2 regions of the Rhizobium mulingense genome follow, and region 1 is predicted to be linked to the other one. Evidence: predicted binding sites of a transcription regulator. Region 1 holds the regulator's gene; the other holds the start of a gene.

Region 1 (7,994 bases):
CACCTTCGAGCACGTATTTGCCGTCCTTGAAGAATTCCGTCGAGGCGCAGTCGAGGCCGAGGTAGATGTCCTCACCAGGCTTGTAGCCGGCTTTCTCAACCGACTTGACGATGAAGTCGAGGGCTTCCGAAGCGCTCTTCAGGCCCGGCGCGAAACCGCCTTCATCGCCAACATTGGTGTTGTGACCCTGAGCTGCAAGCTCCTTGCGCAGCGTATGGAACACTTCCGAACCCATGCGCACGGCTTCGGCGATCGAATCGGCGCCGACCGGCAGGATCATGAATTCCTGGAAGTCGATCGGATTGTCGGCATGGGCGCCGCCGTTGATGATGTTCATCATCGGCACCGGCAGCAGGCTCGCCGAAGCGCCGCCGACATAACGGTAAAGCGGCAGGCCGGAGGCCTGGGCGGCAGCCTTGGCGACGGCAAGCGACACGCCGAGGATGGCGTTGGCGCCGAGACGCGACTTGTTCGGCGTGCCGTCCAGTTCGATCATGATGTTGTCGATCTGGATCTGGTTTTCGGCGTCGATACCGCCAATGGCGTCGAATATCTCGGTGTTGGCGGCCTCGACCGCCTTCTCGACGCCCTTCCCGAGGTAGCGCTTGCCGCCGTCGCGCAGCTCGACCGCCTCATGGGCGCCTGTCGAAGCGCCCGAGGGAACGGCCGCGCGGCCCATGCTGCCGTCTTCGAGATAGACGTCGACTTCGACGGTGGGATTGCCACGGCTATCGAGGATCTCGCGGGCGATGATATCGGTGATTGCAGTCATGGGTTCTTCCTGCTCGGTGGGTGATCAATCGTTCGAAGCCTGTCATAATCGAAGGCGAGCAAATTACAATGCCGCAATTTCCGGCCTCCGAACCAGCATTCCGTCGTGGCCTAAACCACGATCATGTCAGCCTGTTGAAAGTCAGGCCTTGGCGATCGCGTCGAAGGCAAGCAGCTTCTCGAGCAGTCGCGGCATGTCCTTGAGATAGACCATGTTCGGGCCGTCGGACGGTGCGTTGTCGGGGTCCTGATGGGTTTCGAGGAAGACGCCGGCAATTCCCGTCGCCACGGCTGCCCGCGCCAGCGTTTCCACGAATTCGCGCTGACCGCCGGAGGAATCGCCCTGCCCGCCCGGCTGGGCGACGGAATGGGTCGCATCGAAAATGACGGGCGCGCCCATCGCCGCCATGATCGGCAGCGAGCGCATGTCGGAAACCAGCGTGTTGTAGCCGAAGGAAGCGCCGCGCTCGCACAGCAGCACGTTCGGATTGCCGCTGGCATTGAGCTTCTTCAGGACGTTCTTCATATCCCAGGGGGCGAGGAACTGACCCTTCTTGACGTTGACGACGCGGCCGGTCCTGGCGGCGGCGATCAGAAGATCGGTCTGGCGGCAGAGGAAGGCGGGGATCTGCAGAACATCGATCACCTCCGCCACCTCGGCGCATTGCTCGGCGGTGTGAACGTCGGTCAGGACGGGGAAGCCGAATTCCTTCTTCAGGTCAGCAAAGACCTCCATGCCCTTTTCAAGCCCGATGCCGCGTTCGGCCGAGAGCGAGGTGCGGTTCGCCTTATCGAAGGAACTCTTGTAGACGAGGCCGATGCCGAGCTTTGCGCAGAGCTCCTTCAGCGTGCCGGCAACCATGAAGGCGTGATCGCGGCTCTCCATCTGGCAGGGGCCGGCAATCAGCGACAAGCGGCCGGTATTGGAAAAGGTGATCTGGCCTTCGCCTTCGCCGATCTTGACCTCGGAATTGGTATCAGTGCTCATCGTGGTTCCTCGAAGGCAAAAAGCGCGCCCTGCCCGGGCGTGGGCTTCACCAGAATGCGATTGTTCTTGCGTGTGTATGTCACTCCGTTAGCAGCCAAATGCGCTTCTGTCACGGCAAGATCGGTGACGGTGAAGAGGATTGCCCGGCCGCGCAGGCCACGATCGGCGGCGGAAACGACAAGCTCGAAATATGCCTCCAGCCCTTCCGGCGTCATCAGGCTGATCTTGGCATTCGAGGCGGCGATCTTCATGCCGAAACCGGTTTTCTCCACCGCCGTTTGCCCGGCGGCAAGACCAACGAACGCGGCAAACGCCGCCGGCTCCGGCGTACAAAGCGCGATCTCGGCAATGCCGGTTACGCCATTGGCATGCGTCTCCAGGGCGGCGCGACCGGCCGGGAAGGCATTGATGCGCTGACAGGTGAAGAGAAAGAAGTCGGGCGCGCGCAGATCTCCTGAAAAAGCCAGTTTGAAGCTGCCGACGCTTTCCGAACCGTCCGGCATCCGCATCGACCGGCTGAACTGCAGCATCTCGCCGGCGCTCGCGCCGTTGCCGACGAACCGCCGATGATCGAGGCCGGCATCCTCGGTGAGAAAGGCCAGCGCCGAAAGTCCCTCCTCGCCGCAGCGGAAGCGGAAGGCGCGATTGCGAGCGATGAAGACATTGCCCTGGCGGGCCGCTGTCTCGCTCTCCTCGACACTCGCCACGCCGAGCGGCTCGATATAGGTTTTGTTGGCGAAAAAAACGCAGGCATTTTCCGTTCCGAACGGATGGCGCGCATCGGCGGCGACGGTAAAGCCGAGCTTGCCGAGCCTTTCGCGCGCCAGGTCGATATTGACGACTGGTAGGACGACATGATCCAGCGGGTGCGGTTTGGCGGAATGTGCGATCATGATATCCCTCCTGACACGCCAGAGATGTGCGACAGCACCACCCCCAATGCAAGACATGTGCGCCAATCCGGCGAATGAAAACAAAAATCTCGACGAGTTGGCGCGAAGTTTTACGGAAATTTAGCTACTTGCGGAACACATATGGAACATATAGTGTCTGTTCTGGATTTGTTTCAATCACGGGGTCTACGTCGATGCTCACGCGCAAACAACAGGAGCTTCTCCTTTTCATTCATGAGCGCATGAAGGAATCCGGCGTTCCGCCCTCTTTCGACGAGATGAAGGATGCCCTGGATCTCGCCTCGAAATCCGGCATTCATCGCCTGATCACGGCGCTCGAGGAACGTGGTTTCATTCGCCGCCTACCGAACCGCGCCCGGGCCCTGGAAGTGATCAAGCTGCCGGAGGCCTATAGCCCCAGTCTTCAGCCGCGCCGCGGTTTTTCGCCGAGCGTTATCGAAGGCAGCCTCGGCAAGCCCCAGCCGGTCGCCGCCCCAGCTGCCGCAAAGCCGATCGCCGACAACGGCAACTCTGTGTCCGTGCCGGTAATGGGCCGGATCGCAGCCGGCGTTCCGATCTCGGCGATCCAGAATAACACGCACGACATCATCGTTCCTGCGGATATGCTCGGCTCAGGCGAGCATTATGCGCTGGAGGTCAAGGGCGATTCGATGATCGACGCCGGAATCTTCGATGGCGACACGGTGATCATCCGCAACGGCAGCACCGCAAGTCCCGGCGATATCGTCGTTGCCCTGGTCGACGACGAGGAAGCGACGCTCAAGCGCTTTCGCCGCAAGGGTGCCTCGATCGCCCTCGAAGCCGCCAACCCGGCTTACGAGACCCGAATCTTCGGGCCCGACCGGGTCAAGGTGCAGGGCAAGCTGGTCGGCCTCATTCGCCGTTATCACTGACAGCAGACGGTCCGGATTCGGTAAAACCGTCTTTGCGCCAATCATAGGCGCGGTGGCGCATCCATGGACGCGACAAGGCGCTGAATGCGGTTGCGACCTCGAATCCCGTCTGCGCAAAGCGCAATTCAACGGAACCGGTCCTGCGCAGCGTCTCGCCGGTAAAGAGTGTCGCACCCGAGCGGCAGCGGTCGAACCGCAGGCGCACCGAGGTCACGACAACCACGCCGGCGTCGCAGGCCGGGCCGAGATAGGCGGCATTGTCGATGACGGCGACGACATGGCCATTGCCGAGCCTGGCTATACACCAAGCCTTCTTCACGCAAGAAAACCGATTTGCCTCACCGCCGGCTGCGGCGGCCACCATTGCCGTCCTCGCTTCATTCTGCTGATCGCGGGAAAGCCTGACCCGGCGGTCATCACCCTGCGCCGGGATGGCAGGCCCATCCAGCATCTTCGGCGGGTGGTGCGTCGGCAGCACCAGCGCTCTCTGCCACTGGTCGAAGATGAAGTCCGGCGGGTTTTCACGGTTGGAAGCCATCGCCGCCGGCGCGATGAGCGCGACCAAACCACCATCCTCGGATATCACCAGATCCGGCGGCCGGGAACCCGGCAGTATCAACACAATGAGCGTCGCGACGGCGAGGATCGACGTGCCGACATGGCGCAATCGGGTGCGGAGCAGCGTTAACAGCAGAAAGCCTGCCACGGCGACGGCGAAATACCAGCCGGGCAAACGGCCGAGGTCGATATTGCCGCCCCAGCCGGACACCGTCTTGGCGACCGTAATCACCAGATCGAGGCCGAAGCCGACCACCGTCCAGAGCGGAGCGTCCAGGCCGAACGGCATGAGCAACATCGCCAGCAGCCCCGCCGGCATGACGATGAAGGAGATGATCGGCATCGTCGCAAGGTTCGCCGGCAGGCCATAAGCTGTCAGGCGATGAAAATGCTCAACAGCAAACAACGCCGTGGAAAAGCCACCGATCAACGAGGTCAGGAAGACGCCGCCGAAGAAGCCGGCGACCGCCACGACCGGCCGCAGGGCAGGCAGCTTCAGCAACGGGTTTTCCCGCACACGCCGGTCCTTCCAAAGCTGGTAGCCCGACACCAGCGCCAAAGTCGCGGCAAAGGACATCTGGAAGCTCGGACCCAGTACTTCTGAGGGTGAAATGGCGATGATGACGAGCGCGGAGAGAACGACATTGCGCAGACTGATCGACGGCCGATCGAAGAAGACGGCAATCAGCATGATCGCCATCATGATGAAGGCGCGTTCGGCCGAAACCCCGAATCCTGAGATCAGGAAGTAGGCTGTAACGGCGACGAGCGCGCCGCCAGCGGCGATCTTCTTTGTCGCGTAGGCTTGAGCGACACCCGGAACAAGGCTGAGCAGCATCCGGAACCCGACGAAGAAGATGCCGGCCGATAACGCCATGTTGAGGCCCGAGATCGCCACGATATGCGCAAGGCCGGACTGGCGCAGCGCCTCCGTCGTTTCCTTTGAAATTGCGCGCCGCTCGTCGGTCACCAGAGCAGCGGCAAAAGCGCCCGTGTCGCCGGGCAGAATCGAGCGTATGCGATCGCCGATGCGGCTGCGCAACTGGTAAAGCCATTCGAGCAGAGCTTCGGGCGGCGATCTCGCAGGCTGCGGGCCCGTCTGCGAATCGACTTTCTCCGGCGCACCGTAGAAGAAACCGTTGGCGCCGATGCCATCGAAATAAGCACCGAAGGAAAAGTCGTTGAGCGCGGGAAGTGCCGGCCCCGCCGGCGGCGTCAACCGTGCTCGGCCGGTGATGATGTCACCGATCTCGAATGGCGCATCGGCGCCGCGGGCGATCACAGTTATGCGCCTTGGAGGCCGCTTCACCTGTGGCGCCTCGGTGCCGGTGACAGTAAGAACATAGCGCCACCGCCCACGATCATCGCCTTCGCGCCGCTCGACGCGACCGGTCACCGTCGTCGTCACGGATGAATCGAGGATGACAGTCGAGGCCCGCCAGCTTTCGAGCTGCGCGCAGAGCATGCCGCATACCACGAGGGCAAGCGCCATAAGCGTCGCCCGCAAGCCCGGCCGGCTGCGGCCGGCGACGAGCACGGCAAGCATCAGCACCGAGAGGCAGAGCAACGATGGAAGGAGAGGAAAATCCGTTGCAGCAAGAAACCAGAATGCGGCGCCGGCACCGAGGAAGACCGGCGAGAATAAGAGCAGGCGGCCATGGTCGGCCTCCTCGCTTAGCATCCGGCCGCAAGCATGGAGTGCTTGTGTCATTGCCACCGGCAGCCGATGGCGCAACGACATCGCGGACTGGGTTCTTGCCGGCCGCATCACCGCGGCAGGGGCAGGAAGATCGGCTGGATCGGCAAGACCGACGCCCGCTTGCGGCCGCAATTCGACTGTCGTCAATTCCTGCATGCGCCGCCCGAACTCACCCTTCCAAGCAGCCAGAATGCAACCTCCGAGCAAATCCGGCAAGCATAATCGATTGAAATGCGAGCGAAAATCGCAAGTGCGAAAAGGCCAGTCGAATCATCGGTTTCCGCTATGCGTGCTGCTCATCGCTGCAGTGCCTAAAAGGTGATGCCGCAATGCACAAAATGCCGTCACGGTAACTTGGCATTAGCCTCGCGATCATATAGCTATCGCAAAGGACGCTTAACCCCTATGGCGCTTTTGTGGCGCCACCGACATTTCGGAGGATCAGCATGACGGATCAAAGCGCAACAATAAAAATCGGTGACAAATCAGTCGACCTCGCCGTCAAAAGCGGCACGATCGGTCCAAGCGTCATCGATATCGGTGCTCTCTACAAGAACACCGCTTCCTTCACCTACGATCCGGGCTTCACCTCGACCGCATCCTGTGAATCTAAGATCACCTATATCGATGGCGACGAAGGTGTGCTGCTGCACCGCGGCTATCCGATCGAGCAGCTCGCCGAACATGGCGACTTCCTAGAGGTCTGCTACCTCCTGCTTTACGGCGAACTGCCGACGGCCGCGCAGAAGAAGGACTTCGACTATCGGGTCACGCATCACACCATGGTGCACGAGCAGATGAGCCGCTTCTTCACCGGCTTCCGCCGCGATGCGCATCCGATGGCCGTTATGTGCGGCTGCGTCGGCGCGCTGTCGGCCTTCTATCACGACTCGACCGATATCACCGATCCGCACCAGCGCATGGTCGCCAGCCTGCGGATGATCGCCAAGATGCCGACGCTCGCCGCCATGGCCTACAAGTACCATATCGGCCAGCCCTTCGTTTACCCGAAGAACGACCTCGACTATGCGTCGAACTTCCTGCGCATGTGCTTTGCCGTTCCCTGCGAGGAATATGTGGTCAACCCGGTGCTTGCCCGCGCCATGGACCGCATCTTCATCCTGCATGCCGATCATGAGCAGAACGCGTCGACCTCGACCGTCCGCCTCGCCGGATCGTCGGGCGCCAACCCGTTCGCCTGCATCGCGGCCGGCATCGCCTGCCTGTGGGGCCCGGCGCATGGCGGCGCAAACGAAGCAGCACTCAACATGCTGAACGAGATCGGCACCGTCGATCATATTCCGGAATATATCGCCCGCGCCAAGGACAAGAACGATCCGTTCCGCCTGATGGGCTTCGGCCACCGCGTCTACAAGAACTACGATCCGCGCGCCAAGATCATGCAGAAGACGACGCATGAAGTGCTGGGCGAACTCGGCATCAAGGACGATCCGCTGCTCGAAGTGGCGATGGAGCTCGAGCGCATCGCGCTTACCGACGAATATTTCATCGAGAAGAAGCTCTATCCGAACATCGACTTCTATTCCGGCATCACGCTGAAGGCGCTGGGCTTCCCCACGACCATGTTCACCGTCCTCTTCGCGCTTGCCCGCACCGTCGGCTGGATCGCGCAGTGGAACGAGATGATCGAGGATCCGGAACAGCGCATCGGCCGTCCGCGCCAACTCTATGTCGGCGAACCGAAGCGCGACTACATCCCTGTTTCGAAGCGCTGATCGCTTCACACCAATCGGCTCAAACGAAAACCCGGTCAGAAACGACCGGGTTTTTTGTTTTTCAGCACGTCGAGCAGGATTTCGGCAGCATATTCGCCCGGCGGCTTTTCAGTCTGCATGCGCTGCCAGATCAGCTCATAGCCTTCCTTCATCGCCTTCAACTGGTAGGTATCGGCCGACAGCCTTTCCATCCAGCGTGCGAGGCTTGCGCCCCGAACGACATCGTTCAGATATTCCGGCACGACCGCGTAATCGGCAATCAGGTTCGGCAGCGCCCCTGTCCAGGTCTTGATGCCCGATGTCAGCAGCCGCATGATCCAGTCGACCTTGTAGGCCGAGACGACGGGAACGTCGGCTAGCGCCAGTTCGAGAATGACGGTTCCGGATGCCGCCATGGCGGCGTCGGCTTCGACAAAAGCCTTCCACTTTGCTTCC
Region 2 (7,994 bases), on a different contig from region 1:
TCAGCTTGTCGAGATTTTCCTGGCTGACCTTGATCGGCAGGATGCCGTTCTTGAAGCAGTTGTTGTAAAAAATGTCGGCGAAGCTGGTGGAGATCACGCAGCGGATGCCGAAATCGAGCAGTGCCCAGGGAGCGTGCTCGCGCGAGGAACCGCAGCCGAAATTGTCGCCGGCGACCAGGATCTTGGCATCACGATAGGCCGGCTTGTTCAGCACGAAATCGGGATTTTCCGAGCCGTCTTCGTTATAACGGGCTTCGGCGAAAAGGCCGGTGCCGAGGCCGGTGCGCTTGATGGTCTTCAGATAATCCTTCGGAATGATCATATCGGTGTCGATGTTGACAACCGGCAGGGGCGCCGCAACGCCCGTGAGCTTCACGAATTTATCCATGACCCATGCTCCATTTCAGCAAATGTACTTTCCTGAATGTGCATCTAGTCCAGTTTTCCGCCGAAATGAAGGAGAATCTTTCTAAAATCGCGGTCGCGCGACGTTTCGCGCGGCCGCAGAGTGCGCGTTCTTACTTGGTCGGGGCATTCAGGCCCCATAGCACGCCGAATGGGTCGCGAAGCTGGCCGTAGCGGTCGCCCCAGAACATCAGTTCGATCGGCATGACGACTTCGGCGCCGGCGGCAACCGCGCGCTCCCACCAGAAATCGATATCGTCGATGACCAACTGGATGGCGAAGCCTTCGTGGCCTTTGAAGGGGTGGCCGTATTCGGGGTAGGCATCCGCCAACATGAGGGAGCTGCCGTTGATATAGAGATGAATATGCATCGTGCGGCCGCTCTCATCGACCGGCACCCGATGCGCCTCTTCGGCGCCGAAGGCCTTCTTGTAGAATTCCGCGGCTTTCACCGCGCCGTCGACCGTCAGATAGGGCAGCAGGCCATTCTTGACCGGCGGCATTTTAACCGGATTGTTTTCCGTCGTCGTATCCATGCTCGTCCTCCATCGTGTTCAAGCGCCGGCTGAATGCCTGGCTGCTTCAAAGACGTATCATGGACGCATGATCCGACAATGTCGGTCAGTTTTTTGAGCGACGCGGCTTAGAGATCGATGATCGTGCCGCGACCGTCGTTCCAGATGCGCATCTCGCGTTGGCGGTTGTTTGCCTTGGCGCGGACCGGAGCGGGCTTCATCTTCATCGAAAGGGCGCGGCCGACCATGAGAACGGTCAGGATGCCGCCGACGGCAAGCGTCACCGAAAAGGTGAGAAGCAGCATGGCGACAAAAACGGTGGCGCCGGCAAGCATGAAGAAGATGGAGCGAATGTTCTGCATGGGTTTGATACCTTTCTACAGAAAGGAATGTGGTCCTTCTTTTTTCTCTCTGCAAGGCAAGCATGGCTTTTTGTTGTCTTGCCGGGCTGTGCGAAGCTTGGCACTAATGGCTGATGAAGCCAACTATACCTCACCGTTCCCTACATCTGCGCCGCTCGGTGCTGAGCGTGCCCGCGATCAACCTCCGGGCGCTTGAAAAAAGCCATTCCCTTGAGTGCGATGCGGTTATTTTCGATCTGGAGGATTCCGTAGCGCCCGAGAAGAAGGGGCAGGCGCGGGAAAATCTGCGGGCCTTTTTTGCCGGGCCGCCGCTTGAGCGCAAGGAGAGGATCATCCGCATCAATTCTTTGTCATCCGAATTCGGGGCGGCGGACCTCGATCTGGTCAAGGCACTTTTGCCCGACGCCGTTCTCCTGCCGAAGGTGGATGAGCCTGGCGATGTCCCTGACATCAGCGATCTGCTTGCCGATGCGGAGGCGCCGGAGGGGCTGCGCATCTGGGCGATGATCGAGACGCCGCGCGGTGTGCTGAATGTCGGAGCGATCGCCGAAGCCGGCCGCACGCCGGGCTCGCGGCTCGATTGCCTCGTTGTCGGCCTCAACGATCTGCGCAAAGAAACGGGCGTCTTGCCGCAGCCGGGACGGAGCTATCTCGTGCCGTGGCTGATGCAGGTCGTCCTTGCGGCCAGGGCCTATGGGCTCGATGCGATCGACAGTGTCTTCAATGATTTTAAGGATGCCGAAGGCTTCGACGCCGAATGTGGCCAGGGCCGCGCCATGGGTTTTGCCGGCAAGATGCTGATCCATCCCTCGCAGATCGAGCCCGCGAACCGGCATTTCGGACCGAGTGCGGAGGAGATTGCGGAAGCCGAGGCGGTCATATCAGCTTTTGCCGATCCTGATGCCGAGGGCCTCAACGTCATCAATGCCAACGGACGGATGATCGAACGGCTGCATCTTGTCCAGGCCGAGGCTCTGGTTCATAAAGCTCGCCTGATGTCTGCAAGAAAGCCCGCCTGATGAAACTCTACCGCTTCCTGACCGGTCCCGACGATGCTTCCTTCTGCCACAAGGTCACCGCCGCCCTCAACAAGGGCTGGTCGCTGGAGGGTTCGCCGACTTATGCCTTCAATGCCGCAACCGGCGCGATGCAGTGCGGCCAGGCCGTCGTCAAGACCGTCGAAGGCAAGGACTACGATCCGGAGATGAAACTCTCCGAGCAATAGCGCGTCCTACCGGACGCGCGGTGTTTCAGCGCTCCGCGGCTTCCTCGGCGCTGGCCTCGATCCGCTCCATGTCATCGTCGCTCAGCCCGAAATGGTGGCCGATCTCGTGGATCAGGACATGGGTGATGATATCGCCGAGCGTCTCGTCGTTTTCAGCCCAATAATCGAGGATGGGGCGCCGGTAGAGGCGGATGCGGTTCGGCATCTCGCCGGTTTCCACCGTGAAGCGTTCTGAAATGCCCCTGCCCTCGAAAAGGCCGAGCAGATCGAAAGGGGTTTCCAGCGCCATGTCCTCGAAAACGTCGTCATCGGGGAAATCCTCGATCTCGATCGTGAGGTTGGTTGTCAGCTGGCGGAATTCATCCGGAAGATGGCTGTAGGCCTCCATCGCCAGCGACTCGAAGGTGCTGATCGTCGGCGCATGGCGGTCCCGCCAATCATCGCTCTGGTCTACGCGGGCCATGAATATTCCTTCCTTTGCGGGCCCATATAGAACCTTTATTGCCGATTTTCGAGTGCGGAATCAAAGGCAGGAATAAATTCATAGAAAATGATTGTTGACTCTTCATTAGCTCTCTGGAATCTATAAGAACATAACAGGAACAAGACGGATCGGAGTGAACGCCATGGCGCAGAACGCCCTGGCGCGCGAGCGGCTTTTTGCGCTCCGCGAAACCATTGCCAGGTTGGAAGGAAAGCCCGCGCCGGCACTTGCGGCCGCGGAGCGGGAAGCCTTGGCGCAAGGACGCAAGACGCGCCAGGAGCGCATTCTGCCATCCCTGCCGTTCGGGGTGGAGCCTCTCGATCGAGCGTTGGAGGGCGGCCTATCCCTCGATGCGATTACCGAATTCCGTTCCGCGCTGTCTCGCGATGCCGGCGCGGCAAGCGGACTGGCGATGGCTGTTGCCGCGCGGCTGCAGAAACACGAAGCAGATGCCGGCAGGCTTATGCCGTTGCTCTGGATCGGCGATGCAGTCGGTACGCTGGAGGCCGGCCGTCCCTATGCTCCCGGGCTTCGGGATTTCGGGTTGAGCCCTGAGCGATTTCTCCATGCCGCGCCGCGCAAGTTGGACGAAGCGCTCTGGCTGGCGGAGGCGGCGGTGGAAAGCGCTGCTTTTTCGGCCGTCATCCTCGAAGTGCGGGGCAACCCTGTGCATTTCGGCCTGACCGAAAGCCGCAGGCTCAGTCTCAGGGCGCATGCTGCCCGCCGTCCGCTCTTTCTCGTGCGGCAGGCAGGGGCGGAGGAGGCCAGCAGTGCCGCCTTGCGCCTGCATGTCGAACCGGGACCGTCTGGTCTGCGGCCGTTGCCGGACGGATCGAAGCTTGCCGGCAGCATCGGCAATCCGATTTTCCATCTCACGCTGGAGAAGAGCCGTAATCCGGCCCCGCTCTCCTTTCTCCTGGAGTGGAGCCCCCATGAACGCGAATTTTTCCCTGTCACCGAACCAAACCTCATTCGTCCTCCAGGCGAACAGTCAGCGTATTCTGGCGCTCAGCTTCCCGCATCTGCCAACCGACCGTATCGCCCGCAGGCGATGGGGGCCCTCCTGGCGTTCGAAAGGGCGTCCTGAGGCGCCGCCCATCGTCTGTTCGGCCAAGCTCAACAATGCCATGCGGCTGACGGCACTGGACGAATTGGCCGAGCGGCTGGGGCTCAAAAATGAGCAGGGCGTTGCCGAGGCGCGCGCCATGTATCCGACGCTCGAGGTGGTGGAAGAGGATCCGGCCGCCGACCGCCGGCTGCTGGAGGCAATTGCCGACTGGTGCGATCGTTATACGCCTTTGGTGGCGTTCGACGGCAAGGACGGTCTGTTTCTCGACATTACCGGCTGCACGCATCTTTTCGGCGGTGAGAAGGCGCTTCTCAAGGATGTTCTGTCGCGGCTCTTTCATATGGGGATCGATGCGCGCGGCGCGATCTCATCGTCACCGGGCCTTTCCTGGGCCGTGTCGCGTTTCGGTCAAAGCGGCGTGCTCGGGGATGAGGAGACGGAGCGTGTGCTAATGTCTTTGCCGATCGCAGCCTTGCGGCTGCAAGGGCAAACCGTCGATGCCCTGAAGAAGCTCGGCCTGAAATATATCGGCGACGTCATCAATGCGCCGCGGGCGCCACTGACCCGGCGGTTCGGGCCGGGATTGCTTCTGCGGCTCGACCAGGCGCTAGGGCATGAAGAAGAACCGGTCTCGCCCCGTCGCCCCGTCGCCAGCCTTTCGGCCGAAAGCCGCCTGATCGAGCCGATCGGAACGGAGGAACAGATCCTTGCCGTCACCAGGCAGGTCGCCGTGTCGTTGCAGCCGTCGCTGGAGGCACGAGGTGCCGGCGGGCGGGTGTTCGAATTGGTTCTATTCCGCGTCGACGGCAGGGTCTTCCGTATTTCCGTCGGCGCTTCGCAACCGCTTCGCGAACCGAAATTTATCGCCGGGCTTTTTTCCGAACGACTGCAGGCGGTCTATGACGATCTCGATGCCGGCTATGGTTTCGAGATCGTGCGGCTGAATGTCTTGCAGCATGATCCCTTCAACGAAGCGCAGGCTGATTTCGAGGGCGATCGTCAGGAAGAAATCTCCCTTTCGGCTTTCGTCGACCGTGTCTCCGCCCGGTTGGGTGCGGATTGCCTGCAAAGCTTCCAACTCCGTGAGAGCCACGTGCCGGAACGCGCCGTCATCGAAGTTCCGACGATGGATAAGCTTTCAAGACGGGGGAAGGCGGAACAGAGCGGTTCTCTCCCTTTGCGCGAAGAGCGTCCGTTACGGCTTTTTGCAACGCCGGAGCCTGTCGAGACCGTACTCGCCGAAGTGCCGGATGGCCCGCCGCAGATCTTCCGCTGGCGGCGCATGCAGCATCAAGTGACAAAAAGCGAAGGTCCGGAGCGGATTGCCATGGAGTGGTGGATCGACGGAAGCGACGCGGAGGCGCGCGATTATTTCCGTATCGAGGATGAGGCCGGACATCGCTTCTGGATCTATCGTCGAGGTTTCTATGGTCAGGAGCTCGACCCTCGCTGGTTCATGCACGGGGTATTCGCATGAAGGCCGAACGTGCATTCTTCGAGATTGGCGCGAGGACGAATTTCTCGTTTCTCGAAGGCGCCTCCGGCCCCGAGGAGATGGTCGTGCAGGCCGCCCATCTCCGGCTCGGCGGCCTCGGGATTGCGGACAGGAATTCGGTTGCCGGCGTGGTCAGGGCGCATGCGCAGGCGTTGCAGATCGAGGAGAAGTACAAGAACAGACATGAGACGGATTTTCAGGCGAAGGAAGGCGAGGAAATTCTCGATCCGGTCAGGGTCCAGCCGGGTGCCCGTCTCGTCTTCTCCGATGACACGCCCGACATTCTCGCCTATCCCAGAAACCGCCGCGGCTGGGCAAATCTCTGCCGGCTTCTCAGCGCCGGCAATCTGAAGGAGGAAGCGGTCAAGGGAACCTGCATCCTGACGGAAGCGGAGCTCATGGAATGGGGAGACGAGATGATGCTTGCCCTCGTTCCGGATCGTACCCTTGTCGACCATCAGCAGGGCCAGTCGACGCTGGAAGATTATCTGGAGCGGTTTCGCAGACGGTTCCGCAAGGCTTTTTTCATGGCGTTGGCGCCGGCCTATGACGGCCGCGACAGGCAGGTCTTTGCGGTGCTTGCCATGCTTGCCGCCCGAAATCGCGTGCCGTTGATTGCCACCAACCAGCCACTTTACCACCATCCTGAACGCCGGCCGCTTTCGGATGTCGTGATCGCGATCCGGGAGCATGTGCAGATATCGCAAGCCGGATTCCTGCTGGCGCCGAATGCCGAGCGTTACCTCAAGGATTCACGTGAAATGGCCCGGATCTTCCGGGACTATCCTGGTGCGATCGAGAATACCCGGGTTTTTTTTGACAAGCTGACCTTTTCACTGAAGGAACTCGAGCATAATTATCCGCCTGAAAACGATCCCGGCGAAACGCCGCAGGAGAGCCTCGAAAGGCTGACGAGAGCGGGAGCAGTCAAACGCTATCCCGAAGGTGTGCCGCCCAAGGTGGCAAAGCAGATCGATTATGAACTGAAACTCATCGGTGATAAGAACTACGCCTCCTACTTCCTGACGGTTCACAGGATCATCCAACACGCCCGTTATGGCCTCAAGGTCTTGTGCCAGGGGCGCGGATCGGCGGCAAATTCGGTCATCTGCTATTGTCTTGAAATAACGGAAGTTGACCCTCAAAAGAGCACGCTGCTCTTCGACCGTTTCATTTCGATGGACCGGGACGAACCGCCGGATATCGACGTCGATTTCGAGCATGACCGGCGTGAGGAAGTCATCCAGTTCATCTACGGACGATATGGCATCGAACATGCCGGGCTGACGGCGGGAGTGACCACCTACCGCACCCGTTCGGCTGGCCGCGAGGTCGCCAAAGCCTTCGGCCTGTCGGAGGATGTTCAGTCGGCGATCAGCAGCCTCGTCTGGGGTTGGTCGGAGGACAATCTCTCCGATCGGGATGCCAAGGCGGCTGGTCTCGACGTCAAGGATCCAGTGACCAAGAATGTGCTGCAATATGCCTCCGAGCTTCTCGGTTTCCCGCGCCACCTCACCCAGCATGTCGGCGGCTTCGTCATCACACGAGACCGGCTCGACGAGGTCGTGCCGATCATGAAGACGGCTATGCCGGATCGCTACATGATCGAGTGGGACAAGGACGATCTCGACAACGTCAAGATCCTCAAAGTGGATGTGCTGGCGCTCGGCATGCTGACCTGCCTGCGGAAGGCGTTCTCGCTGCTTGAACTGCATTATGATGTCAAGAAGACGCTCGCAGACCTCGGCAACAGGGAGCATGGGGAGGAGGGCAAGCCGGTCTATGAGATGATGGGCCGGGCCGATACGCTTGGCGTCTTCCAGATCGAAAGCCGGGCGCAGATGAGCATGCTGCCGCGCCTGAAGCCGAAGATATTCTACGACCTTGTCATCGAGGTGGCGATCGTCCGGCCGGGGCCGATCCAGGGCGATATGGTCCATCCCTATCTGAAACGCCGGGAACAGCGCGCCAGGAACATCCCGATCGAATATCCGAGCAAGGAGCTGGAAGCGGTCCTCGAAAGAACCCTTGGCGTGCCCCTGTTTCAGGAGCAGGCGATGCAGATCGCGATCACCGCTGCAGGCTTCAGGCCGGCAGAGGCCGACAAGCTTCGCAGGGCGATGGCGACATTCAAGCGAACCGGTACGATCGGCGATTTCGAGAAGCGGTTCATCGAGGGAATGGTCTCAAAGAATTACGACCCCGAGTTCGCAAAACAATGCTTCAATCAGATCAAAGGCTTCGGTGAATATGGCTTTCCGGAAAGCCATGCCGCATCCTTTGCGCTGCTTGTCTATGCCTCTTCATGGCTCAAGGCCTACTATCCCGATGTCTTCTGCGCGGCGATGCTGAATTCCCAGCCGATGGGGTTCTATGCGCCGGCTCAGCTGGTGCGGGATGCACGCGAACATGGGGTAAAGATCCTGCCGGTCGACATCA

The links. Region 1 encodes LexA, which represses DNA repair genes until DNA is damaged. Its sites were predicted from a motif close to TGTTCNNNNTGTGTTCNG; they were not measured.
Region 2: the regulator LexA is predicted to act here: its motif matches at 3,095-3,112, upstream of PYR71_RS13220 (ImuA family protein).

The regions. Positions count from the first base shown of each region.
Region 1 is NZ_JARFVE010000006.1:212,754-220,747, reverse strand. Features, by position in the region: gene eno (phosphopyruvate hydratase) at 1-772, opposite strand, end outside; gene kdsA (3-deoxy-8-phosphooctulonate synthase) at 914-1,759, opposite strand; gene PYR71_RS16105 (VOC family protein) at 1,756-2,652, opposite strand; gene lexA (transcriptional repressor LexA) at 2,847-3,566, shown strand; gene PYR71_RS16095 (ComEC/Rec2 family competence protein) at 3,547-5,979, opposite strand; gene gltA (citrate synthase) at 6,270-7,559, shown strand; gene lpxB (lipid-A-disaccharide synthase) at 7,595-7,994, opposite strand, start outside.
Region 2 is NZ_JARFVE010000005.1:109,596-117,589, forward strand. Features, by position in the region: gene leuD (3-isopropylmalate dehydratase small subunit) at 1-388, opposite strand, end outside; gene PYR71_RS13195 (VOC family protein) at 519-941, opposite strand; gene PYR71_RS13200 (hypothetical protein) at 1,049-1,282, opposite strand; gene PYR71_RS13205 (HpcH/HpaI aldolase/citrate lyase family protein) at 1,396-2,301, shown strand; gene PYR71_RS13210 (DUF1737 domain-containing protein) at 2,301-2,507, shown strand; gene PYR71_RS13215 (metallopeptidase family protein) at 2,533-2,970, opposite strand; gene PYR71_RS13220 (ImuA family protein) at 3,134-4,078, shown strand; gene PYR71_RS13225 (Y-family DNA polymerase) at 4,089-5,537, shown strand; gene PYR71_RS13230 (error-prone DNA polymerase) at 5,534-7,994, shown strand, end outside.